DNA from 3 places in the Streptomyces sp. NPDC091412 genome. Region 1 is predicted to be linked to each of the others. Evidence: riboswitches for the same ligand, from Rfam matches in the RefSeq annotation. Region 1 holds a riboswitch; each other region holds the start of a gene.

Region 1 (10,064 bases):
AATGGTGCGCGGGCACCGCGCGGCTGTGGTTCCTCGGCGACTTCACCGACCGCGGCCCGGACGGCATCGGCGTCATCGACCTCGTGATGCGGCTGTCCGCGGAGGCGGCCGCAGCCGGCGGCTACTGCAAGGCCCTCATGGGCAACCACGAGCTGCTGCTGCTCGGCGCCAAGCGGTTCGGCGACACCCCCGTCAACTCCGGCGCGGGCACCGCGACCTTCCAGGCGGCCTGGCTGCTCAACGGCGGCCAGAAGTCCGACATGGACCGCCTGCAGGACCACCACCTGCAGTGGATGGCCCGGCTCGACGCCGTCGAGGCGGTCGACGGCTACCTGCTCGTGCACTCCGACACCACCTCCTACCTCGACTATGGTGCCTCGATCGAAGAGGTCAACGACACCGTCCGCGAGACGCTCACCCGCAACGACGCGAACGAAGTCTGGGATCTGTTCCGCAAGTTCACCAAGCGCTTCTCCTTCCGCGACGAGGGCGGCGCCGACGCCGTGCGCTCCCTGCTCGATACGTACGGCGGCACCCGCATCGTTCACGGCCACAGCCCCATTCCCTATCTGCTGGGCGAAGTCGGCTCCGAGGACGGCGAGGAGTCCGCGGGTCCGGTCGTGGAGGGGCCGCACGTCTACGCCGACGGACTCGCCATCGCGATGGACGGCGGCGTGACCATGGCCGGAAAACTGCTGGTCCAGCAACTGCCCCTCGACAACTGACCGTTCACCGGGCAGCCCGCCTGTCGAGACGACCGCGCAGGTCGGCACCCAATTTGTGGAAACCCCCTGTCACCGCGCGCCGTCACGGCTCTACCATCGGCTTATCCGTAGCAGGCTCCCCTCCGTTTCTGCCCGACGGCTCGCCGCCATGCGAGCCCCAAGCCCTACGGAGCATCGGGGGATGCACATGAACAGCGTTCCGCAGCACCTGCTGAGCGAGGACCGCCAGGAATACGAGCGGATCCTCGATGAGGCGCTGCGCTCCGCCCCACACCACCCGGAACTGGCCGCTGCCGGACAGCGGCTCAACTCGGAACAACTGCGGACCATGGCGCTGAGCGCCACCGCCGTCATAACGGCGGCCGCGGCGACCGAGTACCACCACTACGTCAAGGTCCGCGAGGAACTGCGCCGGCCGGCACCGGCCGTCCCGTCCTCCCTCATCGAAGCCGACTCGGCCGAGCCGGGCGGGCCCCTCCGACCAGCCGCCACCATGGGTGAGGTCGCCGAGACTCACGGCGCGGGCGCGGGTGCCGTCGTCGCGGTCCTCGCCCCCGTCCTCGCCGGGACCGCCGCGGCCCTCTTCCTGCTCGTCGGCTACATCCTGAGGATGCTGGACCCGACCCAGGCGTTCGCCCAGTCCATGATCACCGCGGGCTGGGTGTTCGGTGCCCTGACCGCGGCCGCGATCCTCGCCGCCGCCGCCGGACTGCTGCTCACCGCGCTGCGCAACCGACCCTCGCTCGACAGCGGCGCCTACGCCGAACTGGGCGAGGAGGTCGCCCAGGCCAGGGAAGCCTGGCAGGAGGCCCTGCTCGAACGGGGCATCCTGCCGTTCCTGCGCGACGCGCTCGCCGAGCCCCGCTCCCCCGCACCGGGGCATACGGGCCCGGCGGCACCGACCGGCCGCATGCCGCAACTCGGCTATGGCCGACCAGGTTTCAGCAGCCCGGACGACGGAGCCCCGAGCCGCCGCCCGCGCTTCTCCAGTCCCGACTTCAGCAGCCCGGACTTCGGAGGCCCGGACCACCAACCGGAGTAACCAGCGCCCCGCGCCCTCACCCCGGCCAGGACCGCACCCTCGCCCCCAGGGCCCGGCGCGCGCCCCGCCACCCCGTCCCGCACCTGCCGGGCCGGGGCGCCGGGGACGCCCGCACACGGCGAGCCCACGCAGGCCATTCAGAGCAGCCGTAGTTCAGGCAGACAGTCGACCACGACTACGACACACACGAGATTTCCGGTGCTCGAGCGCCCCAGCCACCACGCCGTTGGGCCGACCGAACAGCGGCAAAGGGAGCGGTGCCCTTGCCTGCTCGCCAAGAGCACCGCCCGCCATGCATCAGTCGGCGATCGGCAGGTACACCCGGTTACCCGCCTGCGCGAACTCCTTCGACTTCTGCGCCATCCCCTCGGCGATCTCGGCCCGGCTGGCGCCGTGTTCACGACGGATGTCCTGCGAGATCTTCATCGAGGACGGCTTCAGTCCGGAGTAGGCCCCACGCGTAAGGAGAACTGCAGACCGTCGGCTCCGTGAGGACGGTGAAGCTGCGCCGAGCATCGGCCCGCTGTCATACCGGGATGGCACAGTGCAGCACCATGAACATTGATCGTTTCTGGAGCATCATCGAATCCGCGCGCTCTTCGGCCGCCGTCTCCGGAGTGCTCTTCGACGAGGCGCTGGTGGACCTCCTCGCCGGCTGCCCGCCGCAGGAGATCCTGGAGTATGCCGAACGGTTCGATGAGGTACACGATGCTCTGTACCGGTGGAACGTATGGGCGGCCGCGTACCTCATAGGCGGCGGCTGCTCCGACGACAGTTTCATGGACTTCCGAGCGGGAGTGATCGCACTGGGGCGGGACTGGTACGAGCGCGCAGTTCTGGATCCGGACAGCCTCGCCGAACACCCCACTGTCATCGAAGCCGCGAGCACCCACCGCGACGAGGCGGTGTTTTACGAGGACGTGAACTACGCGGCCAGTGGCGCTTTTGCACGCCTCACAGGAAACCCGGACGCCTTCTACGATGCCTGGGCCGAGTACCGGTCAGCTCACGAGCAGGACAGTGACGCAGCGGACATGGGGGAAGACTTCGACTTCGACGACGCGGATGAGATGCATCGGCGATTGCCCCGTCTGGCAAGGCTCTACCTGGAAGCCGGCGACTAGTACTCCAGTCTGGTTTTGTGATCTCGCGTAAGGAACGTCTGGGTGTCTTACGGGCTGTGTGCGGGCTGCTGGATCTCGGTGCGGATCATTGGGCACCTGGAGGTCGCCGGAGTGGCGGGTCCGCGCAGCCGCGTCCGGTTACGAGCTCGAGGGTGGTCTTCCTTCGCCGGTCAGTGAGCTGTCGCAAGCCGCTGATACACCGTCACCCGTCGGCCCGGATTTGCTCGTCAGCCACTGGTGTGAAGTGCTTCTTCAGCACGGCGGTCTTGATCTTGTCCCGCTCGGCCGTCACCGGTTTCGCCACCTGCGTTGCGTCCGTCACCAGCAGTATCCGTTGCTGGGCAAGCATCGCGGCACGTATGTGATCCGGGCTTGCCTCCACACCCTTCAGGGTCCCGGACTTCTCTGGGCTCTCTACGAGAGCGATGTCTCGCAGCCCGGAAAAGGCACTTGGCGAGACGGACTTGGTGTCCCGACGTGCCGACGGGATGAAGAGCACCGCACTTCCGGTCGTTCTCATCCGCCGGACGTTCGACGCTATCGCCAGGACGTCGTCCACCCTGCTTGCCGGGGACCGCTTGACCAGTGACTGCGGCAACAGTGCCACCATCGCTGCGACGACCACTGCGGGGAGAATCCACTTCGACGCTCTCGGGAGCCGGGGCCTGGCTGCCTGTATCGCCGAGCCAATGGTGGTGCCGATCAGCAGTGCCAGACCCAGCATGCTGTAGAGGATGTAGCGGTCCAAGAACAACGGCTGGATCAGGGAAAGAGCGATGAGGTCGATCTGCGGCACCGCCAGCAGCGGTAACCCGACGGCTGCTGCCGACGGTCGGCCTGCTCGGGGCCGGTCCAGTAGGGCGCCGACGCCACCGATTGCCAGCAGGACCGCGGGTCCGATCAACATGTGCCAGGACATCGGCGGTATCCATGACACCTGTGCGGACTGGCCCCGGCTGAAGAGGATCAACGGCAGCACACAGGCGGTGGCGGCCGCGGAGGCCGTCGTCCAGCGTGTCCAGATCTCGCGCCCGGCTCGGGTCCACAGCAGAGTTGCCAGGTGTGCCGGGAGGATCACGAGCGAGAGCCAGTTCAGCAGCCCCATCAGCAGGACGGTGCTGCTGTATGCAGCCCAGTGCAGCGTACGAACACGCCTTTGGAGCGCGGTCGTGAGGAGCAATGTGGAGATCCCGGCTCCGGCTGCGACCAGTGCATAGGGCCGACCCTCTTGGAGGTAGAACTGCACAGCCGGCAGCAGCCCGAACGCCATCCCTCCCGCTAAGCCCGCCCACACGCCGGCCAGCCTGTGGCCGATGACTGCCACGCAAGCCGCCGCGATCCCCGTGGCCAGCACCGAGGGCAGCCGCAGAGTTGTGGTGCTGGGCCCAAAGCACTCAAACAGCGCGTGCATCAACAGGTAGTAACACCCATGCACGACGTCGACGTTCCCCAGCATGTGCCAGATCTCAGCCGTGGAGCGCTGGGCTACCTGCCAGGTCGCGGCCTCGTCCCGCCATACGCTGTCCTGCCGCGAAAGCCCCCACAGGCCAAGGGCAACAGTCCACAGCATCGGAAGCAACCAGACGAGAACAGTGCGACGCAGGGCAGTTTCTGCCATGAAAGTTGTTCCGACTGCCGGGTAGCGAGGCGGCAAACGTAACTTGCGGTCAATCGACATGAAGGAGGGCTTCCGGAACGGCCGTTGAAGAGGGCGGGTTGTCAGGTATCACTCACTGACCACGAACCCTATGCACCCTAGCGCCCGCGCGCAGCCGAGTGGATCTTGAACCGGCCTCACGAGCACGATGGTCGCCGTCCAGAAGCTGAACGAAACGTCCTGGTATTCCACTGCGGTTTTGCGATCTATCCAGCGGGTTCGTTGGCGGTCCGTCGTCGGTAGTGGCTGCGTCGGGCTGTTGCCTGGTGGCGTCTGCGCCAGTTGGACCAGTGCAGCAGGCTGGCCGCGGTCACGGCTGGTGGGTTGAAGACGGCGGCAAGTAGGTGGCGGATCTCCGGGACGGTCAGCGTGATCGGATCGCGGCTGCGGGCGAGGTGGTGCGCGTCGGCGGGCCGCTGGGGTGCCGCGTCGGCGGCGAGGGCGGTCAGAAAGGCCAGGGCGAGCATCGCGAGGGTGATGTGCCGGTGCCATGAGGTCCAGTGTCTGACCTGGTAGTGGTCGAGTCCGACCTGGCTCTTGGCGGCCTGGAAGCATTCCTCGATGCTCCAGCGGATGCCAGCGACGCGGACCAGTTCGGACAGGGGCATTTCGGTGGGTGACCAGCACAGGTAGAAGGCGAGTTCGCCGGTGGACCGGTTGCGTCGGATGAGCAGGTGCCGGTGGCTGTCGGTGTCGATGTGGATCCAGGCCCAGTCGTAGTACCGCGGGCCTTTCGCTCCGTTTCCTGCGCTCTGACGGTGCCAGGCCATGGCGGGCAGGCGGCCGGCGACAGTATCGGCGCGAGCGGGAGTGCGGCCGTGGTTGATCCTCACCCGTGTCGAGCAGGCAACGGCCATCACGTAGCCGATGCCGCGTGGCTCGAGGGCGGCGCGGAGCTGGGGGTCCTGGCCGTAGGCTTTGTCGCCGGTTACCCAGGAGGCGGTGATCCCGGCTTCCAGCGCGGCGGCGATCATCTCCGAGGCCAGACGGGGCTTGGTGGCGAACTGCACGGTCTCGGGTATCCCGGCCGCGGTGCGGCGTTCGGGATCATTGGACCAGGAGTGTTCCGGGAGGTAGAGCCGTCGATCGATCAGGGCCCGTCCCCGGCTGGTGGCCAGGGCGAGGAACACGCCGACCTGGGCGTTCTCGATGCGTCCCGCGGTGCCGGTGTACTGCCTCTGCACTCCTGCCGAGGACCGGCCCTTCTTCAGGAAGCCGGTCTCGTCGACAACGAGAACGCTGCCGTCGGAGCCGAGGTGTTCGGCGGCGTAGGCACGCAGGTCGTCGCGGACGGCATCGGCGCCCCAGCGGGCGTAGCGCAGCAGGCGTTGCAGCGGCCCAGGCTGCGTATGGCCCGCCTGTTCGGCCAGCTGCCAGCAGTTCTTCCGTTCGGCGCTGGACAGCAGCCCGAGCAGGTAAGCGCGGGCTGCGGCCCGGGGCTCAACTCGCCTGAATCTGCCCGCGATCCGGGCCATGACCTGGTCGAACATCGCCCGCCAGCGGGCAGGGTCTACGTTATGGCCTGCGGCCACCGCACGATCTTCAGGAGTCCACACAACCCCCGATGATCACGCGGTGGCCGTACCCGTACCCAGCCGGGTCCGCGACAAGATCGCGAAGTCAGACTGGAGTACTAGCTGGAGCGGAACGGACGGCCCGCGACTGCTCACAAGGCGCGGGCCGTTCCGTGGAGATACAGGTCACTCCGCCAGCGGCAGGTACACCCTGTTCCCGCTCGCAGCGAACTCCTTCGACTTCTGGAGCATCCCCTCCGCGATCTCCTCCTGAGACGTCCCTTCAGCCGCACCGCCGAACCGCTCTGTGATGCTTTGGCTAATCTTCATCGAGCAGAACTTCGGGCCGCACATCGAGCAGAAGTGGGCCGTCTTGGCGGGTTCCGCCGGGAGGGTCTCGTCGTGGAACTCCCGTGCCGTGTCCGGGTCGAGGGAGAGGTTGAACTGGTCCTCCCACCGGAACTCGAAGCGGGCGTCGGACAGTGCGTCGTCCCACTCCTGCGCGCCCGGGTGCCCCTTGGCGAGGTCGGCCGCGTGGGCGGCGATCTTGTAGGTGATGACACCGGTCTTGACGTCGTCACGGTTGGGCAGCCCCAGGTGCTCCTTGGGCGTGACGTAGCAGAGCATGGCCGTGCCCCACCAGGCGATCATCGCGGCGCCGATGCCGGAGGTGATGTGGTCGTACGCCGGGGCGACGTCCGTCGTCAGCGGGCCGAGCGTATAGAACGGAGCCTCATCGCAGATCTCCTGCTGGAGGTCGATGTTCTCCTTGATCTTGTGCATCGGGACATGGCCCGGGCCCTCGATCATGGTCTGTACGTCCAAACGCCTGGCGATCCGGCCGAGTTCCCCGAGCGTGCGCAGTTCCGCGAACTGTGCCTCGTCGTTGGCGTCCGCGATCGAGCCGGGCCGGAGTCCGTCGCCCAACGAATACGTGACGTCGTAGGCCGCGAGGATCTCGCAGAGCTCCTCGAAGTTCTCGTAGAGGAACGACTCCTTGTGGTGCGCCAGGCACCAGGCGGCCATGATCGAGCCGCCGCGCGAGACGATGCCGGTCTTTCGGTTGGCGGTCAGCGGCACGTAGGCGAGGCGTACACCGGCGTGGACGGTCATGTAGTCCACGCCCTGCTCGGCCTGCTCGATGACGGTGTCCTTGTAGATCTCCCAGGTCAGCTCCTCGGCCTTGCCGTCCACCTTCTCCAGAGCCTGGTAGAGCGGGACCGTGCCGATGGGGACGGGGGAGTTGCGCAGCACCCACTCACGGGTGGTGTGGATGTTGCGGCCGGTGGAGAGGTCCATGACCGTGTCGGCGCCCCAGCGGGTCGCCCAGGTCATCTTCTCCACCTCCTCCTCGATGGAGGAGGACACCGCGGAGTTTCCGATATTGGCGTTGACCTTCACCAGGAACCGCTTGCCGATGATCATCGGCTCGATCTCCGGGTGGTTGACGTTGGCCGGCAGCACCGCGCGGCCCGCCGCGATCTCCTCGCGGACGGTCTCGGGAGCAACGTTCTCCCGGATGGCCACGAACTCCATCTCCGGCGTGATCTCCCCGCGGCGCGCGTAGGCGAGCTGCGTCACCGCTCCTCCGTCGCGGCCGCGGCGCGGCTGGCGCGGCCGCCCCGGGAACACCGCGTCGAGGTTGCGCAGACCGCCGCGTGGCGAGGTGTGCTTGATCCCGTCGTCCTCGGGACGGACGGGACGGCCCGCGTACTCCTCGGTGTCGCCGCGGGCCACGATCCAGTTCTCGCGCAACGGCGGCAGGCCCCTGCGGACATCGGTACCGACGAGTGGATCGGTGTACGGGCCGGAGGTGTCGTACAGCGTGACGGACTGCTCGTTGGTGAGGTGCACCTGACGGACCGGCACTCGCAGATCGGGGCGTGAGCCCTCCACGTAGCCCTTGTGCCAGCCGATGGACTTCCCGGCCTCCCCGTCGGCAGCGTCGGAAGCGGTCCGCTCCGCGTCGCTGGAGATCTGATCGGAGGCAGGCGTGCGTACGTCCTTGTTGGTCATGAGACCTACTCCCTACGCCGGCATTACCCGGTAACAGGTTCGGCGGTCGACGCAGCGGATTCCGCCTGCCGGCGTTTCCTGTGAAACATCGCACGTTCCACGTGAAACATCGCAAAGACGGAGGTCAGCGCCCTCTCAGCCCGGTGCTCCGAGCTCCCGCGTGTGCAAAGGTGCCTCCACGCTAACGTCATTTGTGGCGCGGTGAACAGTGGGCCTGTGCCGTTCTTGCGATGATCGGGCGGTGACCACGACAGAGCAGTTCCCCCATCCGCCGCCCGAACCCCGACGCGGACAGGACGTCCGGCACGGCCAGGAAGCCACCGCCACGGACCACGGACACGGCCCCGCGACGGGTGGCGGGCACGGCCCGGGGAGCAGTACCGGTCACAGCCCGGGGAGCGGCACCGGGCACGGCCCGGGGAGCAGTACCGGTCACAGCCCGGGGAGCGGCACCGGGCACGGCCCGGGGAGCAGTACCGGTCACAGCCCGGGGAGCGGCACCGGGCACGGCCCGGGAAGCGGTGGCGGGCACGGCCACAGCCACAGCCACGGACCAGCCGCACCCGTGTCGAAGCACCTCCGCAAGGTGATCGCGGCGATTCTCATCCCGTTCGCCGCACTGGTGGCGGCCGGACTCGCGGTGCTGTGGCCCGGCGGCGCCCCGTCGCACGAGCGCACCGGTGTGGGCTTCGACCGGCAGACGCAGCAGGCCACCGTCGTCGAGGTGCTCCAGGTCAGCTGCCAGTCGGTGAACGTCTCCGGTGACACACCGACCGGCGACACGTCCACCGCCGAGGGTTCCTCCGCACAGCAGCAGCAGTCCGGGAACTGTAAGAAGGCCACGATCCGGGTGGACGGCGGCAAGGACAAGGGCCGTACCTTCACCGAGATCGTGCAGCCCGACCAGTCCCGGCAGCTGCACCAGGGCGAGAAGGTCGTGGTCGCCTACGAGCCCTCGGCACCCAAGGACTTGCAGTATTCGGTCACCGACGTCAACCGGCGCTTTCCGATGGCGCTGCTGGCCGGTCTCTTCGCACTCGCCGTCGTGGTCGTCGGGCGGATGCGGGGCGTGATGGCGCTGGTCGCGCTGGCCATCAGCTTCCTGGTGCTGAACCTCTTCGTCCTGCCCGCGATCCTGCAGGGCTCGAACCCGCTGGTCGTGGCGGTGGTGGGGGCCAGCGCCATCATGCTGATCGCGCTGTACATGTGTCACGGCCTGTCCGCCCGTACCTCGGTCGCGGTGCTCGGCACGCTGATCTCGCTGATGCTGATCGGCTTCCTGGGCTCGCTGTTCATCGGCTGGGCCGCGCTGACCGGCAACACCGACGACAGCACCGGTCTGATCCACGGCCTGTATCCGTCGATAGACATGAGCGGCCTGTTGCTCGCCGGTGTCATCATCGGCTCGCTCGGCGTCCTGGACGATGTGACGGTGACACAGACCTCGGCGGTCTGGGAGCTGCACGAGGCCAACCCCGCGATGGGCTGGCGCGGGCTGTACCGCGCGGGCATCCGTATCGGACGCGACCACATCGCCTCCGTCGTCAACACCCTCGTCCTCGCGTACGCGGGTGCCGCGCTCCCGCTGCTGCTGCTGTTCTCCATCGCGCAGAGCAGCGTGACGACCGTCGCCACCAGTGAGCTCGTCGCGGAGGAGATCGTGCGCACGCTGGTGGGCTCGATCGGTCTGGTCGCCTCCGTTCCGGTCACCACGGCGCTGGCGGCACTCGTGGTCTCGGCCGACCGCACGGGACGGACGCAGGCCGCGGCACAGGCCACGCTGCCCGCTCCGGCGCGCGGTGGAAGGGGCAGGCGCCGCAGGCGCTGACTGCGTACGCGGAGGCTCCTTGGGCGGCCGACGAAGCGTTCCTGCACCCCCTGAGGCCGTGGCGAAGCGTTACACCACCGCCGCGTCCGCTGCCGTACCCCTCAGCCTGCGCTCTGTTCCTCCGCCAGGATGCGGTCCAGGGCTTCGTCGAGGTGGGC
Region 2 (10,064 bases), on a different contig from region 1:
GTACTGCGCGACGGCATGGCGAACGGGGAGTTCGGCGAGGACGTCGACGTGCCGCTGACCGCGGCCGCGCTGGTCGGCATGGTGCTGGTGGCCGCGCTGGACTGGAAATCCTTCCAGCCCCAGCGTTCCCTGGACGACGTGCACGCGGCGCTGTCCCGGCTCCTTCAGGGACGGGTCGGCGAGCGCCTCTGATGCCGCGGCCGCCAGGCGCGCTCGGGCCGGGCGGGCGACAACGCCGGTGCGCCGTGGCCGCGTCCCCCGCGGGCCACCGCGCACCGGCGTTTCCCGTACCCCCGTCGAGCCCCGTCCGGTCGTTTCCCCCGGGCTCCCCCGTGCCTCGCTCCCGGCGGCCTGGGCCGGCGGAAGGAGCGGTCGAGGGCCGCGCCGTTCCGCCGCCCCGTGTCGGCGGGGCCGGCGCCGTGCCCCCTTCCGTGCTCCCACTCTCTCGTGCACGCGGTTCGCGGCCCATCCGCGCGCGTACTCATCTCGCTTGCTAGGTACGGATACTCACTCCTGTGTGCCCGCGCCCAGGACGCCGGGCGGCCCGCTGACTACGATCGCCTCCGTGTCCGTACTCCCCATGGTGTTCACAAGCGGCTGGGCCAGCGGCATCAACGCGTACGCGGTGGTGCTGCTGCTCGGTGTGTTCGGCGCGACGGGACTGAGCGACGACGTCCCCGGCACCCTGCAGCGGCCGGAGGTGCTGATCGCGGCGGGCGTGCTGTTCCTGCTGGAGGCGGTCGCCGACAAGATCCCCTACGTGGACTCGGTGTGGGACACGGCGCACACCGTGATCCGCCCGGTCGCCGGGGCCTGGGTCGGCGCGCTGCTCGCGGGGCAGAGCGGCTCGCTGTCGGACGTCACGGCGGGCCTGGTCGGTGGAGGTACGGCGCTGGCCAGCCATCTGGTGAAGGCCGGGACGCGGATGGCGGTCAACACCTCCCCCGAGCCCGTGAGCAACATGCTCGTGAGCCTGGCCGAGGACCTCGGAGTGGCCGGACTCGTCACCTTCGCGATCTTCCATCCGGTGGCCGCGGCGGTCGTCGCGGGCGTCCTGCTGCTCGCCGGGGCCGTGATCGTCGCCTTCCTGGTCTCCCGGATCCGCCGCTTCCTGCGCCGCCGGGCCCAGCGCCGGGAGGAGAAACGCCGGCTCGCGGCCGAGGCGGGGTCACCGCCGGGCTGACCGCGCCCGCGGCCCCGCGCATCCGGGGAAACCACTGGTCAACGCCCCCGTGGCCGGGGTTGTCGGTGGCGGCCGATAAAGTCGCGCACATGGCACGGATTGCGGTGATCGGCGCCGGGATGGGCGCGATGGCGGCCGCCGCCCGGCTGGCCGTCGCGGGCCACCGGGTGACGGTGTACGAGCGTACGGAGACGTACGGCGGCGCGCTGCGCCGTTTCGAGCGGGACGGTTTCGCCTTCGACACCGGCCCCGGCCTGCTCCCGCTGCCCGCGGTCTACCGCGATCTGTTCCTCAAGACCGGCAAGGAGCCGCTGGAGGACCGCGTCGAGCTGGTCCAGGTGGACCCGTCCGCACGGCACGTCTTCGCCGACGGCACCGAGGTGTCCCTGCCGAACGTCTCGCGCGCGGGCGTCGTCGCCGCTCTGGACGAAGCCCTCGGCGCGGGCGCAGGACGGCGCTGGGGCGACTTCCTGGTGCGGGCCCGCGAGGCCTGGGACCGCGCCCGCCGCCCGCTCCTGGAAGAGCCGCTGTGGCCCAACTGGCAGGTGCTGGCCGAGCGCGAGCCCTACCCGGCGGTGCCGCACAAGCGCCTGCTGCGCACCCGGCAGGCCGGCACGCTCGCCGAGGTGGGCGCCTGGGAACTGCGCGACCCACGCCTCGCCGCCCTCCTGGAGAGCCACGCGCTCGCGTACGGCCTCGATCCGCGGACCGCCCCGGCGAGCGCGGCCGTACTGCCGTACCTGGACCACGCCTTCGGCACCTGGTACGTGCGCGGCGGCCTGCGCGAACTGGCGCGCGCGGTGTACGAGCGGTGCCTGGACCGCCGGGTCGAGTTCGTCCTCGGCACCGAGGTCACGGGGATCGTCGACAAGGACGGCCGGGCGGCGGGCGTGGAGCTCGCCGACGGGACCGTGGCCGAAGCGGAGTTCGTGGTCGCCGGTGTGCCTCCCCGGACGCTGGACGGCATGGTCCGGGGTACGGCCCTGCGCGATGCGGGCGAGGTGCCGCCGCAGCCCGGAGCGCCCAGCCGCCTGACCGTGCTGCTGGCACTGCGCGGCGGCCGTCCCGAGGGGACGGCCCACCGGACCGTGGTGCACACCGAGGACCGCGCAGCCGAACTCGACGCGCTGTTCGGTACGGCCCCGGAGCTGCCCGAGCGGCCCACGGTCGCGGTGTCGCGCCCGGGCGATCCCGCGCTGGTCCCGGACCCGGAGCACGAGGCGGTCACGCTCACGGCGACGGTCCCGGCATCCGCCTCGGCGGATCCGCGGAAGCAGGCCGACCGCATGATCGCCGTCGCCTCGCGGGCGATACCCGGGCTCCGCGACCGCCTGCTCTGGCACGAGGTGCGCACCCCGGCCGACATCGCCCGGGTGACGGGCGCGGAGGGCGGGGCCGTCCCCGCGCCGGCGTTCGCGGCCGCCGGGGGGCGCCTGCTGCACCCGGCGAACACCACGGGACTCACCGGCCTGTTCACCGTGGGCGGCTGGTCGCACCCCGGGGGCGGGCTGCCGCACGCCGGGATGTCGGGGGCGCTGGTGGCCGGACTGATCGTGGAGGGACCGGAGTTCCGCGGCTCCCAGTGAGCCGGGGAGCGTTCAGAAACGGTACTGCTCGTCGAAGCCCGTGCCGTGCTGCGGCTGACCGTGGTTGTTGTCCTGGTACGGGTAGGACTGCTGCTCCTGCGGGAGTTCGCCGCCGTAGGACTCGTCGGTGCGCTGCTGCGGGACCCACACCCCGCCGGCCGGGGTCTCACCGCCGTAGCCACCGGCGTAGGCGTCCTGGGTGCCGTAGCCCTGCTGCCCGTACCCCTGCTGGCCGCCGTAGCCGGTGTCGTAGGAGCCGCCGCCGTAGGTCTGGGTGCCGGCGTACGGGTCGGAGTAGGCGGCGTACTGCTGCTGGCCGGAGGCGTCGTAGCCGTAACCCTGCTGCCCGTAGCCGGAGTAGTCGTAGGTGTGGCTCTGGTCGGCGCCCTGGGCCGCGGTGGCGTACTGGTCCTGGGTCTGGTCGGCCCCCGGGTAGGGCGACTGCGTGCCGTCCCGGTGGGCCGGGTCGCCGTAGACGCCGTAGGAACCGGTGTCGTCGGGCAGGGGCTGCGGCTCGTACACCGCGGTGGCCTCGGCGGCCGCGGGCTGGCCGGGGCGGGCGGGGGTGAAGACGTCGTCGCGGTCGTCGTCGCCGTGGCCGTAGGACAGGCCCTCGTGGCTGGGCAGGGCCTGCATGGTGCCGGTCTCGCCGTCGGACACCTCGAGGTCGGAGACCTCCAGGGTCGGGTCCTGGTACTCGGCCTTGCCGCGGCGGCGCGGCTTGTCGCCTTCGGCTCCGGGACGGTTGACCGCCCAGCCCGCCGCGAAGCCGCGCCGGAAGGACAGCGTGACGTAGGTCTGGCCGACCGCGAAGGCGGCCGCGCCCAGACCGATCACGACGACGGACGGGATCAGGACCCCGAGGACGACACAGAGGAAGCCGGCGAAGGCCAGCAGCCGCCAGCGCAACCGTGCCTTGTACTGCAGCAGCACCTCGCCCAGCAGCCACAGCGCGACGATGCCGAACGCGATGTAGAGGACCGTCCAGCCCATGTACGCCCCTCTCCCAGTGGCCGCTACGCAGTGTGTCGTACGCGGGTGCGGCCGGTCTAGGTCCGCGGCCGGTGGTGCAGACCCAGGTTTTCGTAGATTTCCAGCGTCGCCGTGGAGTTGTTGAGCGTGATGAAGTGCAGCCCGGGCACTCCCTCGGCCTGCAGTCGTGCGCAGAACTCGGTGGCGAACTCGATCCCAAGGGAGCGTACCGCCGCCGGATCGTGCTCCGCCGCGCGGATCCGCTCTTTGAGGTCGTCCGGGATGGCGGCGTTGCTGAGTTGGGGCAGCCGCTCGAGCATCTTCACGCTCGTGACCGGCATGATCTCGGGAATGACGGGTGTCGCGCAACCGGCCGCGGCAACGCGGTCGCGCAGGCGGAGGTACGACTCCGGATCGAAGAACATCTGCGTGATGGCGTAGTCGGCGCCCGCGCGGCACTTGTCGACGAAGTGCGCGACGTCGGTGTCCCAGTCGGCGGAGCGGGGGTGCATCTCGGGGAAGGCCGCCACGCCGACGCAGAAGTCGCCCGACTCCTTGATGAGCCGGACGAGTTCGGCGGCGTACGTCAGTCCGCGGGGGTGCGGGACCCACTCGCCCATCGGGTCGCCGGGCGGGTCGCCGCGCACGGCGAGCATGTTGCGGATCCCGGCGTCGGCGTACTGGCCGATGATGTTGCGCAGCTCGGCCACGGAGTGGTTGACGGCAGTGAGGTGCGCCACAGGGGTGAGCGTCGTGTCGGACACGATCTGCTCGGTCGCCCTCACCGTGCCCGCGCGGGTGGAGCCGCCGGCGCCGTACGTGACCGAGACGAAGTCGGGGGCGACGGCCTCGATCCTGCGCAGCGCGTTCCACAGGCTGCGCTCGCCCTTCGCCGTCTTCGGCGCCCAGAACTCGAAGGAGTACGTGCTCTTGCCGGTGGCGAGCATGTCACGCACGGTGCGCGCGCGATCAGTCCTGGTGGATGCGGTTCCGAGGGCCATACTGGCAGGCTATCCAGGGTGCGGCGGTCTCCCAACCGAGCCCTGGAAATTTGCCTGAATTGTCGGCTTCTTGTCCATCCCTCGGACAACAGGGCCGGAAATGAGCGGGTCGGGCCGGGTCTGCCGTCCGAGCTATGAGACGACCGCTGCCGCGCCCGGCCGTGTCGCGCCGCGCCCTACCCCGCCTGGCGCAGCCGCGCGGCGAACTCGGCCGCCGCCGCTCCGGGGTCGTCGGCCTCGGTGATCGCCCGGACCACGACGACGCGGCGGGCGCCGGCCTCCAGGACCTGGTCCAGATTGCCGAGGCCGATGCCGCCGATGGCGAACCAGGGCCGGTCGGTCCCGAGCGAGGCCGTGTACCGGACCAGGTCGAGGCCGGGGGCGGGGCGGCCGGGCTTGGTGGGCGTGGGCCAGCAGGGTCCGGTGCAGAAGTAGTCCACGCCGGCCTGCACGGCCGCGGCGGCGGCCTCGTCCTCGGCGTGCGTGGACCGGCCGATCAGGACGCCGTCGCCGAGGATCGCGCGGGCGTCGGGCACGGGAAGGTCCCCCTGCCCCAGGTGCAGCACGTCGGCACGGGCCGCGTGGGCGACGTCCGCGCGGTCGTTGACCGCGAGCAGCTTCCCGTGCCGGGCACAGGCGTCGGCGAACACCTCCAGCCGGTCCAGCTCCTCCCCGGCCTCCATGCCCTTGTCCCGCAACTGCACGACGTCGACCCCCGCCGCCAGCACCGCGTCCAGGAACTCGGCCAGGTCCCCCTGCCGCCTCCGGGCGTCCGTGCACAGATACAGGCGCGCGTCACCGAGCCGGTCACGGGCGTCGGCTGCGGCAGCGGTCTCAGGCATACGCGGGTTCCCCCCGGCTCGTCGGTCGGGTGGTTCGTCCGACCACCCGAACGGACCCTACCCGCCGCGCCCACCGGGCCGACGAGGACACCGAGGCCCCGGCGGGGGGCCGGGGCCGGGTGCGCAGGCGGGTGGCCGGGTCAAACGGCGAGGGCCTGGGCGCGGCGCTTCACCTCTGTGCCGCGGTTCTCACTCAGGGCCTGGGCGGGGGTGCCCGGCAGGGTCGGGTCGGGGGTGAACAGCCATTCGATCATCTCTTCGACCGTGAAGCCGTCGTCCCTCAGGAGCGTCAGGGTGCCGGACAGGCCCTTGACGACCTTGTCGCCGTCGATGAAGGCGGCGGGGACGTGCAGCGCGCGGTTCTCACCCCGGCGTACGGCGATGAGCTGGCCCTCCTTGACCAACTGCCGCACACGTGTCACCTCGACGCCGAGTTGTTCGGCGATGTCGGGAAGGGTGAGCCAGGCAGGGACGAGAGCGTCGATCTTCGTGTCAATCTCGGTCACGGAAACAAGCGTGCCATCTGCCACTGACACTCGGAAGCCAGGCCCGTCCACTCGGGGCCGCGCGCCTCACGCCGTCGCCGCCTTCAGGGGCTTCGCCGGGTCCGCCAGCAGCCGCGGATCCATGGGCGTGCCGGACTCGATCAGCCGCCGTCCCTGCGCCAGATCCCGCGGTCGGCCGACGGCCAGCAGAGCGACGAGCCGGCCCTCGCGGAGCCAGCAGACCGTCCACGCCGGTCCGGTGCGATCGCCGCGCCAGACGACGGTGTCGGCCGACGCGTGGTGGCCGGCGTACTGCACGAAGCGCCCGAACTGCTCGGACCAGAAGTACGGGACCGGGTCGTAGACCACGGGGGTGAGGCCGACGATGTCGGCCGCGACCGTGCGCGGGCCCTGGAGCGCGTTGTCCCAGTGGTGGATCAGCAGGCGCTCGCCGTACCTGCCCGAGGGGAAGGAGGCGCAGTCGCCGACCGCGTACACGTCCGGCACGGACGTGCGCAGGTGGTCGTCGGCCAGCACGTCCCCGTGCCGGCCCAGCTCGATGCCGGAGCCGGCCAGCCAGCCGGTGGCGGGGCGCGCGCCGATGCCCACCACGACGGCGCCCGCGGGCAGCCGCGCCCCGTCGTCGAGCACCACCACGCCGGGTTCGACGCGCTCCACGCGCGCGTGGGTGCGCAGTTCGGCGCCGCTGTCGGCGTACCAGGCGGTCATCGGCTCGGCCACCTCCGCGGGCAGCGCCCCCGCGAGCGGCCGGTCCGCGGCCTCCACGACGGTCACGGCGCAGCCCGCCTCGCGCGCGGCGGTGGCGAACTCGGCGCCGATCCAGCCCGCGCCGACGACCACGATGTCGTGCTGCCCGGTGAGCACCGGCCGCAGCCGTTCGGCGTCGTCCAGGGTGCGCAGCAGGTGGACCCCGGGAACGCCCTCCGCGCCGGGCAGCCGGATCGGTTCGGCACCGGTGGCCAGGACGAGGACGTCGTACGGCACCGGACCCGCCGAGGTCTCCAGCACATGCGCGTCGGGCCGCACGGCCAGCGCCTCGCAGCCGAGCCGCAGTTCGAGGCCGAGCGCCTCGAAGTCGATGTCGAAGGCGGAACCCTCGGCCTTGCCCAGCAGGACGGCCTTGGACAGCGGCGGCCGGTCGTAGGGCTGGTGGGGTTCGGCGCCGATCAGTGTCACGGTGCCGGTGAAGCCCTGCTCGCGCAGGGCGACCGCGGTCTGCACCCCGGCCATGCCCGCGCCCGCGACGACCACGCGCCGCGGCCCTGATGTGCCCTGTTCCTGCGTCTGGTCGCTCACCTGATCACCATAAGTCAACTGACAAACCGTCAGTCAGGGGCGTGCGAGGTGACCTGCTCCACAACCTCTTCCACCACGCTCGTCCCACTGCCGGGCTGCGACTCCCAGCGCCAGGTCTCCTCCAACCGCATCCGCCCGTCGGGCAGTTCGACCACCGTCGACACGCAGTGCCCGGAGGAGGTGGTCCCGTCCTGCTTGAGCTGGACGTACCGGAAGTCGAGCCGGTCACTTTCCCTGGTACCCACCAGATGGCCGCGTACGACGTCGCCGCCCGCGTACTCGGCCCAGATCTCCCCGCTCCGCTCGTGATACGTGAAGCGGGTGCGCGTGCCCACCTGGCCCGGGGCCTGGTCGGCGACCGGGGCGAGAACGCGGCCGTCGAGCGAGGGAAAGGGCCGGGCGGAGCCACCCGCCCGAGAGTCGTGACGGGAGACGGGCGGGCGGGTCATGGCGAGAGGCTCCCTTACCAGGGCAATGCTCTGCGGGCTAGGGTGGCCACCGTACAAGCACTCGCGGGAGCCCGGACGCACCGGGCTGAGAGGGAGGCTGGCGGCCTCCGACCGTACGAACCTGATCCGGGTCATGCCGGCGAAGGGAGGGGCTGGACGCCCATGTCGTTGCCACGTACGTCAGACGTCCTCGTCGTGGGGGGCGGGATCATCGGGCTGGTGACGGCCTGGCGCTCGGCGCAGCGCGGGTTCACCACGGCCGTGGTGGACCCCGAGCCGGGCGGCGGGGCCGCACAGGTGGCCGCCGGGATGCTGGCCGCCGTCACCGAACTGCACTACGGCGAGCAGACCCTGCTCGGACTCAACCTGGCCTCCGCCCGCCGCTACCCCGACTTCGTGGCCGAGCTGACCGGGCTGACCGGCCACGACCTCGGCTACCGCCGCTGCGGCACCCTCGCCGTGGCGCTGGACGCCGACGACCGCGCCCACCTGCGGGAACTGCACGACCTTCAGCGCCGTTCGGGCCTGGACTCCGAGTGGCTGTCCGGGCGGGAGTGCCGCCGGCTCGAGCCGATGCTCGCGCCGGGCGTGCGCGGCGGGCTGCGGGTGGACGGCGACCACCAGATCGACCCGCGGCGGCTCGCCGGTGCCCTGGTCGCGGCCTGCGAGCGGGCGGGGGTGGTCTTCCACCGCGGCTGGGCCGAGCGGCTCACCGTCACCCGCGACCGCGCCACGGGTTGTGTGCTGCGCGACGGCACCGCGCATACCGCGGACCGGGTGGTGCTCGCGGCGGGCAGCCACAGCGGACGGCTCGGGGGCGTCCCGGACGACGTGCTGCCACCGGTGCGGCCGGTGAAGGGGCAGGTGCTGCGGCTGACGGTGCCGAAGCGGTACGCGCCCTTCCTGAGCCGTACCGTGCGCGCCGTGGTGCGCGGCAGCCAGGTCTACCTGGTGCCGCGGCTCAGCGGCGAGCTGGTCGTCGGGGCCACGAGCGAGGAGCTGGGCTGGGACACGACGGTGACGGCGGGCGGCGTGTACGAGCTGCTGCGCGACGCGCACGAGCTGGTACCCGGGATCACCGAGCTGCCGCTCACGGAGACCCGGGCGGGACTCCGGCCCGGCTCCCCGGACAACGCGCCGCTGCTCGGCCCGACCGGGCTTGACGGCCTGCTGCTGGCCACCGGGCACTACCGCAACGGCGTGCTGCTCACGCCGGTCACCGGTGACGCCATGGCGCACGTCCTGACCACCGGCGAGCTGCCGGACGAGGTCCGTCCCTTCTCCCCCGGGCGTTTCCACGCCAGGGCACTCACGGAGCAGCCCGTATGAACATCTCCGTCAACGGCGAGCCCCGCCGGGTCACGCCCGGCACGTCCCTCGACACCGTCGTGCGGACCCTGAGCGCGGCGCCCTCCGGGGTGGCCGCCGCCCTCAACGAGACCGTCGTCCCGCGCGCGCGGTGGTCGTCCACGGCCGTGACCGAGGGCGACCGCGTCGAAGTGCTGACCGCCGTCCAGGGAGGCTGAGCCATGGCCGACGATCCCTTCGTCCTCGGTGGTACGTCCTTCACCTCCCGGCTGATCATGGGCACCGGCGGCGCGCCCAGCCCGGAGGTGCTGGAGCGGGCGCTCACGGCCTCCGGCACCGAGCTGACCACGGTCGCCATGCGGCGGGTGGACCCCTCGGCGCACGGCTCCGTGCTGTCGGTGCTGGAGTCGCTCGGGATCCGGGTGCTGCCCAACACCGCGGGCTGCTTCACCGCGGGTGAGGCGGTGCTCACCGCCCGGCTGGCGCGGGAGGCGCTGGGCACGGACCTCGTCAAGCTGGAGGTCGTCGCCGACGAGCGCACGCTGCTGCCGGACCCGATCGAGCTGCTGGACGCGGCGGAGACGCTGGTCGACGACGGGTTCACGGTGCTGCCGTACACGAACGACGATCCGGTGCTGGCGCGGAAGCTGGAGGACGTGGGCTGCGCCGCGGTCATGCCCCTGGGCTCGCCCATCGGGTCCGGGCTCGGCATCCGCAACCCGCACAACTTCCAGCTGATCGTGGAGCACGCGCGCGTGCCGGTGATCCTGGACGCCGGGGCCGGTACGGCCTCGGACGTGGCGCTGGCCATGGAGCTGGGGTGTGCCGGGGTGATGCTCGCCTCGGCGGTGACGCGGGCGCAGGAGCCGGTGATGATGGCCGCGGCGATGCGGTCCGCCGTGGAGGCGGGGCGGCTGGCCC
Region 3 (10,064 bases), on a different contig from region 1:
GGACCGCGCCCGCTCGGACTACATGGGCATGCTCGGCACCGTCATGAACTGCCTCGCCCTGCAGGACTTCCTGGAGAAGGAAGGCATCGACAGCCGGGTCCAGACCGCCATCACCATGGGCCAGGTCGCCGAGCCGTACATCCCGCTGCGCGCCGTGCGCCACCTGGAGAAGGGCCGCGTGGTCATCTTCGGCGCAGGCATGGGCATGCCGTACTTCTCCACCGACACCACCGCCGCCCAGCGCGCCCTGGAGATCGACGCCGAGGCGCTGCTCATGGGGAAGAACGGCGTGGACGGGGTTTACGACTCCGACCCGAAGGCCAACCCGGACGCCGTGAAGTTCGACTCCCTCGGCTACGGGGAGGTCATCACGCGGGACCTGAAGGTCGCCGACGCGACGGCGATCACGCTGTGCCGTGACAACAAGCTCGCGATAGTCGTCTTCGAGCTCCTGAAGGAGGGCAATATCGCCCGCGCCGTCAAGGGTGAGAAGATCGGCACGCTTGTGGGTGACCAGGGCAGCCGGGACTGACCGGCGGCCCCCGCACCGCGGGAAGCCGGAAAGGAACCTGTCCGGGCGAAGGACGGGACGGACCCTGGCCGGGGGATGGACAATGTCCTGCCGGTCGGGAACCGTGCAGGAAGAAGACGCGACGAAGCCGGCCGCCGGTCCCGACAGGGAAACCGCGGCCGGGCCTACTCAAGACACGCAGGAGCAAGTGGTGATCGAAGAGACCCTCCTCGAGGCCGAGGAGAAGATGGAGAAGGCCGTCGTGGTCGCCAAGGAGGACTTCGCCGCGATCCGCACCGGCCGTGCGCACCCGGCGATGTTCAACAAGATCGTGGCCGATTACTACGGCGCGCCGACGCCGATCAACCAGCTGGCTTCGTTCTCCGTGCCGGAGCCGCGCATGGCCGTCGTGACCCCGTTCGACAAGACCGCGCTGCGCAACATCGAGCAGGCGATCCGCGACTCCGACCTGGGCGTCAACCCGAGCAACGACGGCAACATCATCCGCGTGGTGTTCCCCGAGCTCACCGAGGAGCGCCGCCGCGAGTACATCAAGGTCGCCAAGGGCAAGGGCGAGGACGCCAAGGTGTCCATCCGCTCCGTGCGCCGCAAGGCCAAGGACGCCATCGACAAGCTGATCAAGGACGGCGAGGTCGGCGAGGACGAGGGCCGTCGTGCGGAGAAGGAGCTCGACGACACCACCGCGAAGTACGTGGCGCAGGTGGACGAGCTGCTGAAGCACAAGGAAGCGGAGCTGCTCGAAGTCTGATGAACGACACTTCCTGGGGAGCGCCGCGGCAAGCCGGGTACTGGGGGCCCGCGGACGGGTCACCCGCCCATCAGGGACCCGTCCCGGGGACCGCCCCGCCGGGTCCCGCGTACGATGCGCATGACGCCCAGCGGACCCGCCCCATGCCCGTCGTGCCCGCTCACGGCGGAAACCAGGATGACGATCGGGGTGCCGCCCAGCCGGGTGGCACCCCGTACCGCGACGACACGCCTCAGCCGCCGCACCAAGCGTCGCGGCAGTGGCCCCTCGACACGCCGCAGACACCGTCCTTCCACGGAACGGCGTCGCAGAATCCGGAGCCCATGCCCGACGCCCCGCAGCCGGCGCCCGCGCCGCAGAAGAAGAGCGCGGGTCGCGACCTGGGCGCCGCCATAGGCGTCGGCCTCGGGCTCGGCGCGGTGATCGTCGTGTCGCTGTTCGTCGTCAAGGCCGTGTTCGTGGGTGTCATCGCGATCGCGGTCGTGGTCGGCCTGTGGGAGCTCACCAGCCGGCTCGACGAGCGCAAGGGCATCAAGGCGCCGCTCGTGCCGCTGGCGGTCGGCGGTGCGGCCATGGTGGTCGCCGGGTACGTCCGGGGTGCCGAGGGCGCCTGGGTGGCGATGGCGCTGACCGCGCTCGCGGTCCTGGTCTGGCGGATGACGGAACCGCCGGAGGGCTACCTGAAGGACGTCACGGCCGGCGTCTTCGCGGCGTTCTACGTGCCGTTCCTGGCCACGTTCGTCGCGATGATGCTGACCGCCGACGACGGCCCGCGCCGCGTGCTGACCTTCCTCGTGCTCACGGTCGTCAGCGACACGGGCGCGTACGCCGTCGGCTGGCGCTTCGGGCGGCACAAGCTCGCCCCGCGCATCAGCCCGGGCAAGACCCGCGAGGGTCTGTTGGGCGCGGTGGCCTTCGCGATGGTGGCCGGCGCGCTGTGCATGCAGTTCCTGATCGACGACGGCGCCTGGTGGCAGGGCCTGCTGCTCGGCCTCGCGGTCGCCGCCACCGCCACCCTCGGCGACCTCGGCGAGTCCATGATCAAGCGGGACCTGGGCATCAAGGACATGGGCACCCTGCTCCCGGGCCACGGGGGCATCATGGACCGCCTCGACTCCCTGCTGCCCACCGCGCCGGTGGTCTGGCTCCTGTTGGTCCTCTTCGTCGGCTCCGCCTGAGCCCACGACCACCGAGCCCCCACCCCGCCGGGTGGGGGCTCGACGCCGTTACCGCGTGGACCACCTGCCGGGCCCGACGTTAAAGTCCCCTCCATGGGGCAGGCTCGGTTGGGGGATGACGGCACGTATCACGGTGATCTGCGGTGCCGATGGTGCGAAGCCCTCCTCAAACAGGACGGACGGCGCAAGCCACGGCTGTACTGCGGTGCCTCGCATCGCACGAAGACGTACGCTGCCTGGGTCGGCGCACTGATCGCCGGCCTCTTCTGACCCCGGCCCCCGGCTGTCCACAGCCGACCGGGCCACCCGAGTGGATCTGCGACACTGGTACCACCATGCCCAAGCCCGGAGAACTCACTTTCGTCGCCCCGCGCGGTGCCAAGAAGCCGCCGCGGCACCTTGCCGACCTGTCGCCCGCCGAGCGCAAGGAGGCCGTCGCCGCGATCGGCGAGAAGCCGTTCCGTGCCAAGCAGCTCTCGCAGCACTACTTCGCGCGGTACGCGCACGACCCGGAGCAGTGGACCGACATCCCCGCCGGATCCCGCGCCAAGCTCCAGGAGGCGCTGCTTCCCGAACTGATGACGGTCGTACGGCATCTGTCGACCGACGAGGGGACCACCCGCAAGACGCTGTGGCGCCTGTTCGACGGCACGCTCGTGGAGTCGGTGCTCATGCGCTACCCGGACCGGGTGACCATGTGCATCAGCTCGCAGGCGGGCTGCGGCATGAACTGCCCGTTCTGCGCCACCGGACAGGCCGGGCTCGACCGGAACCTGTCGACCGCCGAGATCGTGCACCAGATCGTGGACGGGATGCGCGCCCTGCGGGACGGAGAGGTCCCCGGTGGTCCCGCGCGCCTGTCGAACATCGTCTTCATGGGCATGGGCGAGCCGCTCGCCAACTACAACCGCGTCGTCGGCGCCATCCGCGCCCTGACCGACCCCGAGCCGGACGGGCTCGGCCTGTCCCAGCGCGGGATCACCGTCTCGACGGTGGGTCTGGTCCCGGCCATCCACCGGTTCTCCGACGAGGGCTTCAAGTGCCGCCTCGCCATCTCCCTGCACGCACCGGACGACGAGCTGCGCGACACGCTCGTCCCGGTCAACACGCGGTGGAAGGTGCGGGAGGTGCTCGACGCCGGATTCGAGTACACCGCCAGGTCCGGGCGCCGGCTGTCCATCGAGTACGCGCTGATCCGGGACATCAACGACCAGGCGTGGCGCGGCGACCGGCTCGGCCGGCTGCTCAAGGGCAGGCCGGTGCACGTCAACCTCATCCCGCTGAACCCGACGCCCGGCTCCCAGTGGACCGCGTCCCGCCCCGAGGACGAGAAGGCGTTCGTCGAGGCGATCGCCGCCCACGGTGTGCCGGTGACCATCCGGGACACCCGCGGTCAGGAGATCGACGGCGCCTGCGGTCAGCTGGCTGCCACCGAAAGGTAGCCGGACGGTAGGCTGATACCGCACACATCTTCATATTCCGACAGGGGAGCGCCACAGCGCTGAGAGTGCGGCACCGGCCGCAGACCCTCTGAACCTCGCCCAGGTCATTCTGGGTAGGAAGTTCGGTCATCACTCAAGCTGTTGTGCCCTGCCCGGGTGTCCCTCGCGGATCCCGGGCAGGGCCGCGTCTCTTCCTGGCCAACCCCCAGGAGGACTTCAGTGCACACCAAGACGTTCGCCGCCGTGGCGGTCGGGCTCGGCCTGGTCACGCTGTCGGCGTGCGGTTCGTCGCCGGGCGGGAAGAGTTCGGCCGGATCCAGAACGGTGACCCTGGTCAGCCACAACTCGTGGGCCGCGTCCAAGAGCGTCATCGCGGACTTCGAGAAGAGCTCCGGCTACAAGGTCAAGGTCCTCGAGGACGGCGACGCCGGCCAGGCCGTCAACAAGGCCATCCTCACCAAGGGCAACCCGCAGGGCGACGTCTTCTTCGGCGTCGACAACACGCTGCTGTCCCGCGCCCTGGACAACGGGCTGTTCCAGTCGTACGAGCCGAAGGGTTCGGACCTGATCCTGCCGCAGTACCGCGTCGACGAGGCGAAGCACCGGGTCACGCCCATCGACACCGGCGACATCTGCGTCAACTACGACAAGAAGTACTTCGCCGACCACAAGCTGACCCCGCCCGCCTCGTTCGACGACCTGGTCGAGCCGGAGTACAAGAACCTCCTCGTCACCGAGAACGCCGCCACCTCCTCGCCCGGCCTCGGCTTCCTGCTCGGCACCGCCGCCCAGTACGGGGACAAGGGCTGGCAGGACTACTGGAAGAAGCTCAAGGCCAACGGCGTCAAGGTCGTCGACGGCTGGGAGCAGGCCTACAACCAGGAGTTCTCCGGCTCGGCCGGCGGCAGGAAGGCCAAGGGCGACCGTCCCCTCGTCGTCTCCTACGCCTCCTCGCCGCCCGCCGAGGTCATCTACGCCGACCCGCGGCCGAAGACCGCGCCGACCGGCGTCGTGCAGGGCACCTGCTTCCGCCAGGTCGAGTACGCGGGACTGCTCGCCAACGCCGGGAACACCGAAGGGGGCAAGGCCCTCCTGGACTTCCTGATCACCAAGAAGTTCCAGGACGACATGCCGCTGAACATGTTCGTCTACCCGGTGCGCGAAGGCGCCCAGGTGCCCCCGGAGTTCGCGAAGTACGGCCCCCAGGCCAAGGACCCCGGGACCATGGCCCCCGCCAAGATCGCCGCCAACCGTGACCAGTGGGTCAAGTCGTGGACCTCGCTCGTCCTCAGGTAGGCCGCGGACGCGGCCGCCGTACGGGGAACGCGGCGCGGCTCGGTCTCATGGCCGTGCCCGTCGCGTTCTTCGCGGCGTTCTTCGCCTATCCCGTGGCCGCGATCGTCCGGCGCGGTCTGGAGGCCGACGGGGCCTGGCGGTTGGGGCGGATCGCCGATGTGCTCGGGCAGTCCGACATCCGGCACGTGCTGTGGTTCACCACCTGGCAGGCGCTCGCCTCCACCGCGCTCACCCTGCTCGTGGCCCTGCCCGGCGCCTATGTCTTCGCGCGCCTCGACTTCCCCGGCCGGCAGGTCCTGCGGGCCGTCGTCACCGTGCCGTTCGTGCTGCCCACGGTCGTGGTCGGCACCGCGTTCCTCGCGCTGGTCGGGCGCGGCGGCCTGCTCGACGAACTGTGGGGCGTACGGCTGGACACCACGGTCTGGGCGATCCTGCTCGCCCACGTCTTCTTCAACTACGCCGTCGTGGTACGGACCGTGGGCGGCCTGTGGGCGGGGCTCGACCCGCGCCAGGAGGAGGCGGCCCGGATGCTCGGCGCCTCGCCGCTCGCCGCCTGGCGCAAGGTCACCCTGCCCGCGCTCGCGCCTGCGGTCGCCGCCGCCGCACTCATGGTCTTCCTGTTCACGTTCACCTCCTTCGGTGTGGTGCAGATCCTCGGCGGCCCGACCTTCTCCACCCTTGAGGTGGAGATCTACCGGCAGACGTCCGAGATCTTCGACCTGGCCACCGCCGCGGTCCTGACGATCCTCCAGTTCGCCGCGGTGGGCGCGATCCTCGCGGTGCACGCCTGGACCGTGCGGCGCCGGGAGACCGCGCTGAAGCTGGTCGACGCCTCGCTGACCGCCCGCCGGCCGCGCGGCGCCGGGCAGTGGACGCTGCTGGCCGGGGTCCTCGCCACCGTCGCCGTCCTCCTCGTGCTGCCGCTCGCCGTGCTGGTGCAGCGGTCGCTCACCGCGCCCGGGTTCGGCTACTACCGGGCGCTGACGAACGCGGACGGCGGCACCTTCCTGGTCGCGCCGATCGATGCCGTCGGTACCTCCCTGAGCTATGCCGCCGCGGCGACAGCCATCGCCGTGGTGATCGGCGCTCTCGCCGCCGCGGCCCTCACCCGCCGTGACGCGGGCCGACTCGTACGCGGTTTCGACGCGCTCCTGATGCTGCCGCTCGGGGTCTCCGCGGTGACCGTCGGCTTCGGCTTCCTGATCGCCCTGGACCGCCCGCCGCTTGACCTCAGGCAGTCCTGGATCCTGGTCCCGCTCGCGCAGGCCCTGGTCGGCGTGCCCTTCGTCGTACGGACCATGCTGCCCGTGCTGCGCGCGGTGGACGCACGGCTGCGGGAGGCGGCGGCCGTGCTCGGGGCCTCGCCGTGGCGGGTGTGGCGGGAGGTCGACCTGCCCCTGGTACGGCGGGCGCTGCTCATCGCCGCCGGGTTCGCCTTCGCGGTGTCACTGGGGGAGTTCGGGGCGACCGTGTTCATCGCACGGCCCGACAACCCGACGCTGCCGGTCGCCGTGGCCCGGCTGATCGGCCGGCCCGGGGACCTCAACTACGGCCAGGCGATGGCCCTGTCGACGATTCTGATGGTGGTGTGCGCGGTGGCGCTGCTGGTGCTGGAGCGGCTGCGCACCGACCGGAGCGGGGAGTTCTAGATGCTGCTGAGCCTTGAGGCCGCGACCGTGCGCTTCGGCGGGCGGGCCGCGCTGGACGCGGTCGGCCTGTCGGTCGCGGAGCACGAGATCGTGTGCGTGCTCGGGCCCAGCGGCAGCGGCAAGTCGACGCTGCTGCGCGCGGTGGCCGGGCTTCAGCCGCTGGACTCCGGGCGGGTGCTGCTGGACGGGCGGGACCAGGCGGGGGTACCGGTGCACCGGCGCGAGGTCGGGCTGATGTTCCAGGACCACCAGCTGTTCCCGCAGCGGGACGTGGCCGGAAACGTCGGCTTCGGGCTGCGTATGCACGGCGCGGCGAAGAGTGAACGGGACGCCCGGGTGGGGGAGTTGCTGGAGCTGGTCGGGCTGCCCGGCGCCGGGCGGCGGGCCGTGGCCGCGCTCTCCGGCGGGGAGCAGCAGCGGGTGGCCCTCGCCCGTGCGCTCGCCCCCCGGCCGCGGCTGTTGATGCTGGACGAGCCCCTCGGCCAGCTCGACCGCTCGCTGCGGGAGCGTCTCGTCGTCGAACTGCGGGAGCTGTTCGGGCGGTTGGGCACCACCGTGCTCGCCGTCACGCACGATCAGGGCGAGGCCTTCGCCCTCGCCGACCGGGTCGTGGTGATGCGGGACGGCCGGATCGCCCAGTGGGGCACGCCGCTCGAGGTGTGGCAGCGGCCGGCGGACGCCTTCGTGGCCCGTTTCCTCGGCTTCGAGAACGTGGTGGAGGCGACCGTGGACGGCGAGGTCGCGGTCACCCCGTGGGGCAAGGTGCCGGTCCCCGACGGCTCGGCCCAGGGCATCCGCACCCTCCTCGTCCGGCCCGCCGGAGTCCGCATCGTCCCCGCCGCCGAGGGACTGCCCTGCACGGTGACCGCCCGCACCTTCAAGGGCACCCACGTCACCGTCCACCTCCAGCCCGACAACGCCCCCCGCCTGGAAGCCGCCTGCGCCCTGCGCGCGGCACCGGAGGTCGGGGACGAGGTGGCCGTGGAGTTCGACACGACCGAAATCGTGGTGCTCGATCGACCACAGGGCACCTAGTGTGCGGTCATGACGCTGCTTTCCTACGACCGTTACTGTGACGAAATCGCTTACCAAGTCGACGAGTTGCGCTCCCTGCTCGCCTCCGGCGCCGATCTGTCCGGCACCGTTCCGACCTGTCCGGACTGGACGCTGGAGGAGCTCGTACGGCACATGGGCGGGGCCCTGCGCTGGGTGGAGGCGCTGGTCCGGACCCGCGCGCTGGAGAACCTCCCGGACGACGCGGTCCCGCTCGCCAAGGGGCCGAAGGAGCAGGGCGATCCGGCCGCGCTGGACGCCTGGCTGGCGGAGACCGGCCGGACGGCCGTCGACACCCTCCGCGAGGCCGGACCCGACACGAAGGTGTGGACCTGGGCCGGGATCCTCGACACCGGCTTCTGGGCCCGTCGTATGACCCACGAGATCACGATCCACCGTGCCGACGCGACGCTCGCCGCGGGCCGGCCCTACGAGGTCGCCGCGGACGTGGCCGCCGACGCCATCGACGAGTGGCTTCAGATCGTGGAGTTCATCCAGCGGAAGAAGGCGACCCCGGATGCCCCGGAGCTGCGCGGTCCGGGCCGCAGCATCCATCTGCACGCCACCGACGGCGATCCCGGGCTGAACGCCGAGTGGGTCATCGAACTGACCGAGGAGGGCGTCACCTGGCGCCGCGGTCACGAGAAGGCGGCCGTCGCCCTGCGCGGGCCGCTCACCTCCGTGCTGCTCGCGTTCTACAGCCGGCTGCCCCTGGACAGCCCCGAGCTGGAGGTGCTCGGCGAGCGGGAGCTGCTGGAGTTCTGGCTGACGCAAGCGACCTTCGGATGAACGACCGTGGCCCGCCCCCGAGTTCGGGTGCGGGCCACGGGTGGTGCGCTGGTGGGGCGTCAGCGGTTGCTGTTCGCTCCACGGCGGCGCATGCCGAAGAAGACCGCGCCACCGCCGACGACGACCAGGGCGGCCGCGATGCCGGCGATCATGCCGGTGTTGGAGTCGGCGCCGGTCTCGGCGAGGTTGGAGTCACCGACCGCGGGCGACGGAGCGTTGTTCTCGCTGCCGGCGGGAGCGGTGGTGCTCTCCGAGGCGGACGCGGTCGGGGCCGCGGACTCCGACTCCGACTCCGACGGCGACTCGGACGGAGTCTCCGACTCCGTCGCCGACGGGGCCGGCGTCTCCGGCGCCGACGGCGTGGCCGGAGGGCTCGGGGTCTCCGTCTTGCAAGCCGTGGACGGAGTGGTCAGGTTCGGCTTGATGTCCTCGTTGACCAGCTTTCCGTCCTTGCCGGCCTTGACGTGGATGCGGTAGGTGGCGTTCGGCTGCCAGTCCTCGGCGAAGGTGATCGTGGTGCCCTCACGGGAACCCTTCACCGTGAGCTCACCGACCTCGCGGGCGTCGGCGCCGTTGTTCTGGAGGAACACGGAGACGACGGCCTCGGTACGAGAGGGGTCCTTGTCGGTGACGACGATGACGCCCTTCTCGCCGTCGCACTTGGCTTCGGCGGAGAACTCCTTGATGTTGCAGGCGAGCGCGTTGCCCGCGGCGCCGAGAGCGAGAGCGGCGGACGCGGAGGCGACACCGAGGATGCGCACGGTGCGTGCGGTACGACGGGATATGGACAAGATGGCCACTTTGCCCTTCACGGGATGCCCAATTGCGGGGGGTTTGAGGGGTGTTGAGGCAACGACGAAGCTGAGCTCCCAGTAACCCCAGGAGGCTCAGGTTTATAAGCGCTCCGGCGGGAGTGTCAATCCGTCAGCCCCTCAGCGGCGTTGACTTTACCTCATCATTAACTAGGTGAAGGTTTCAACGGGTTGGCATGAGTCTGGGCGGGTGCCGACGCACCCGCCCAGACGATCCTGTCCTCAACCCCCTGTGGGCTCAGCCCTGCACCGCAGCCGGGTCCATCCACATGACCTCCCAGGTGTGGCCGTCGAGGTCGTCGAAGGAGCGGCCGTACATGAAGCCCTGGTCCTGGGCCTCGTCGGTCGCGGTGCCACCGGCCGCGATCGCCTTCTGCACCAGTTCGTCGACCTTCTCGCGGCTCTCCGCGCTCAGGCAGATCAGCACCTCGCTGGACTTCGTCGAATCCGCGATCTCCTTCTTGGTGAAGTTGGCGTAGTGCTGCTTGCTGAGCAGCATCGCGATGATCGTGTCGCTGATGACGACGCAGGCGCATTCGTCGGTGGAGAACTGGGGGTTGATGGT

What was found. A riboswitch is a leader RNA that binds a small molecule or an ion and turns the genes downstream of it on or off. The one in region 1 is predicted to bind thiamine pyrophosphate.
Region 2: another riboswitch for thiamine pyrophosphate. It lies ahead of thiO (glycine oxidase ThiO); the one in region 1 lies ahead of thiC (phosphomethylpyrimidine synthase ThiC).
Region 3: another riboswitch for thiamine pyrophosphate. It lies ahead of ACIQMV_RS33130 (thiamine ABC transporter substrate binding subunit); the one in region 1 lies ahead of thiC (phosphomethylpyrimidine synthase ThiC).

The regions. Positions count from the first base shown of each region.
Region 1 covers NZ_JBIVTV010000006.1:187,792-197,855, reverse strand. Annotated here, with positions in the region: gene ACIQMV_RS17955 (metallophosphoesterase) at 1-725, shown strand, start outside; gene ACIQMV_RS17950 (hypothetical protein) at 907-1,767, shown strand; partial or broken gene ACIQMV_RS17945 (thiamine biosynthesis protein ThiC) at 2,065-2,211, opposite strand; gene ACIQMV_RS17940 (DUF4240 domain-containing protein) at 2,322-2,891, shown strand; partial or broken gene ACIQMV_RS17935 (hypothetical protein) at 3,062-4,509, opposite strand; gene ACIQMV_RS17930 (IS701 family transposase) at 4,755-6,038, opposite strand; gene thiC (phosphomethylpyrimidine synthase ThiC) at 6,249-8,078, opposite strand; TPP riboswitch at 8,071-8,248, opposite strand; gene ACIQMV_RS17920 (YibE/F family protein) at 8,320-9,906, shown strand; gene ACIQMV_RS17915 (SsgA family sporulation/cell division regulator) at 10,008-10,064, opposite strand, start outside.
Region 2 covers NZ_JBIVTV010000001.1:694,938-705,001, forward strand. Annotated here, with positions in the region: gene ACIQMV_RS03135 (TetR/AcrR family transcriptional regulator) at 1-192, shown strand, start outside; gene ACIQMV_RS03140 (DUF4126 domain-containing protein) at 566-1,183, shown strand; gene ACIQMV_RS03145 (phytoene desaturase family protein) at 1,273-2,769, shown strand; gene ACIQMV_RS03150 (hypothetical protein) at 2,782-3,762, opposite strand; gene metF (methylenetetrahydrofolate reductase [NAD(P)H]) at 3,819-4,742, opposite strand; gene thiE (thiamine phosphate synthase) at 4,919-5,584, opposite strand; gene ACIQMV_RS03165 (helix-turn-helix domain-containing protein) at 5,725-6,090, opposite strand; gene ACIQMV_RS03170 (NAD(P)/FAD-dependent oxidoreductase) at 6,157-7,386, opposite strand; gene ACIQMV_RS03175 (hypothetical protein) at 7,416-7,835, opposite strand; TPP riboswitch at 7,889-8,000, shown strand; gene thiO (glycine oxidase ThiO) at 7,998-9,164, shown strand; gene thiS (sulfur carrier protein ThiS) at 9,161-9,361, shown strand; gene ACIQMV_RS03190 (thiazole synthase) at 9,365-10,064, shown strand, end outside.
Region 3 covers NZ_JBIVTV010000021.1:43,115-53,178, forward strand. Annotated here, with positions in the region: gene pyrH (UMP kinase) at 1-532, shown strand, start outside; gene frr (ribosome recycling factor) at 723-1,280, shown strand; gene ACIQMV_RS33120 (phosphatidate cytidylyltransferase) at 1,280-2,458, shown strand; gene rlmN (23S rRNA (adenine(2503)-C(2))-methyltransferase RlmN) at 2,794-3,900, shown strand; TPP riboswitch at 3,933-4,038, shown strand; gene ACIQMV_RS33130 (thiamine ABC transporter substrate binding subunit) at 4,120-5,196, shown strand; gene ACIQMV_RS33135 (ABC transporter permease) at 5,244-6,845, shown strand; gene ACIQMV_RS33140 (ABC transporter ATP-binding protein) at 6,846-7,880, shown strand; gene ACIQMV_RS33145 (maleylpyruvate isomerase family mycothiol-dependent enzyme) at 7,890-8,687, shown strand; gene ACIQMV_RS33150 (LAETG motif-containing sortase-dependent surface protein) at 8,747-9,487, opposite strand; gene ACIQMV_RS33155 (VOC family protein) at 9,738-10,064, opposite strand, start outside.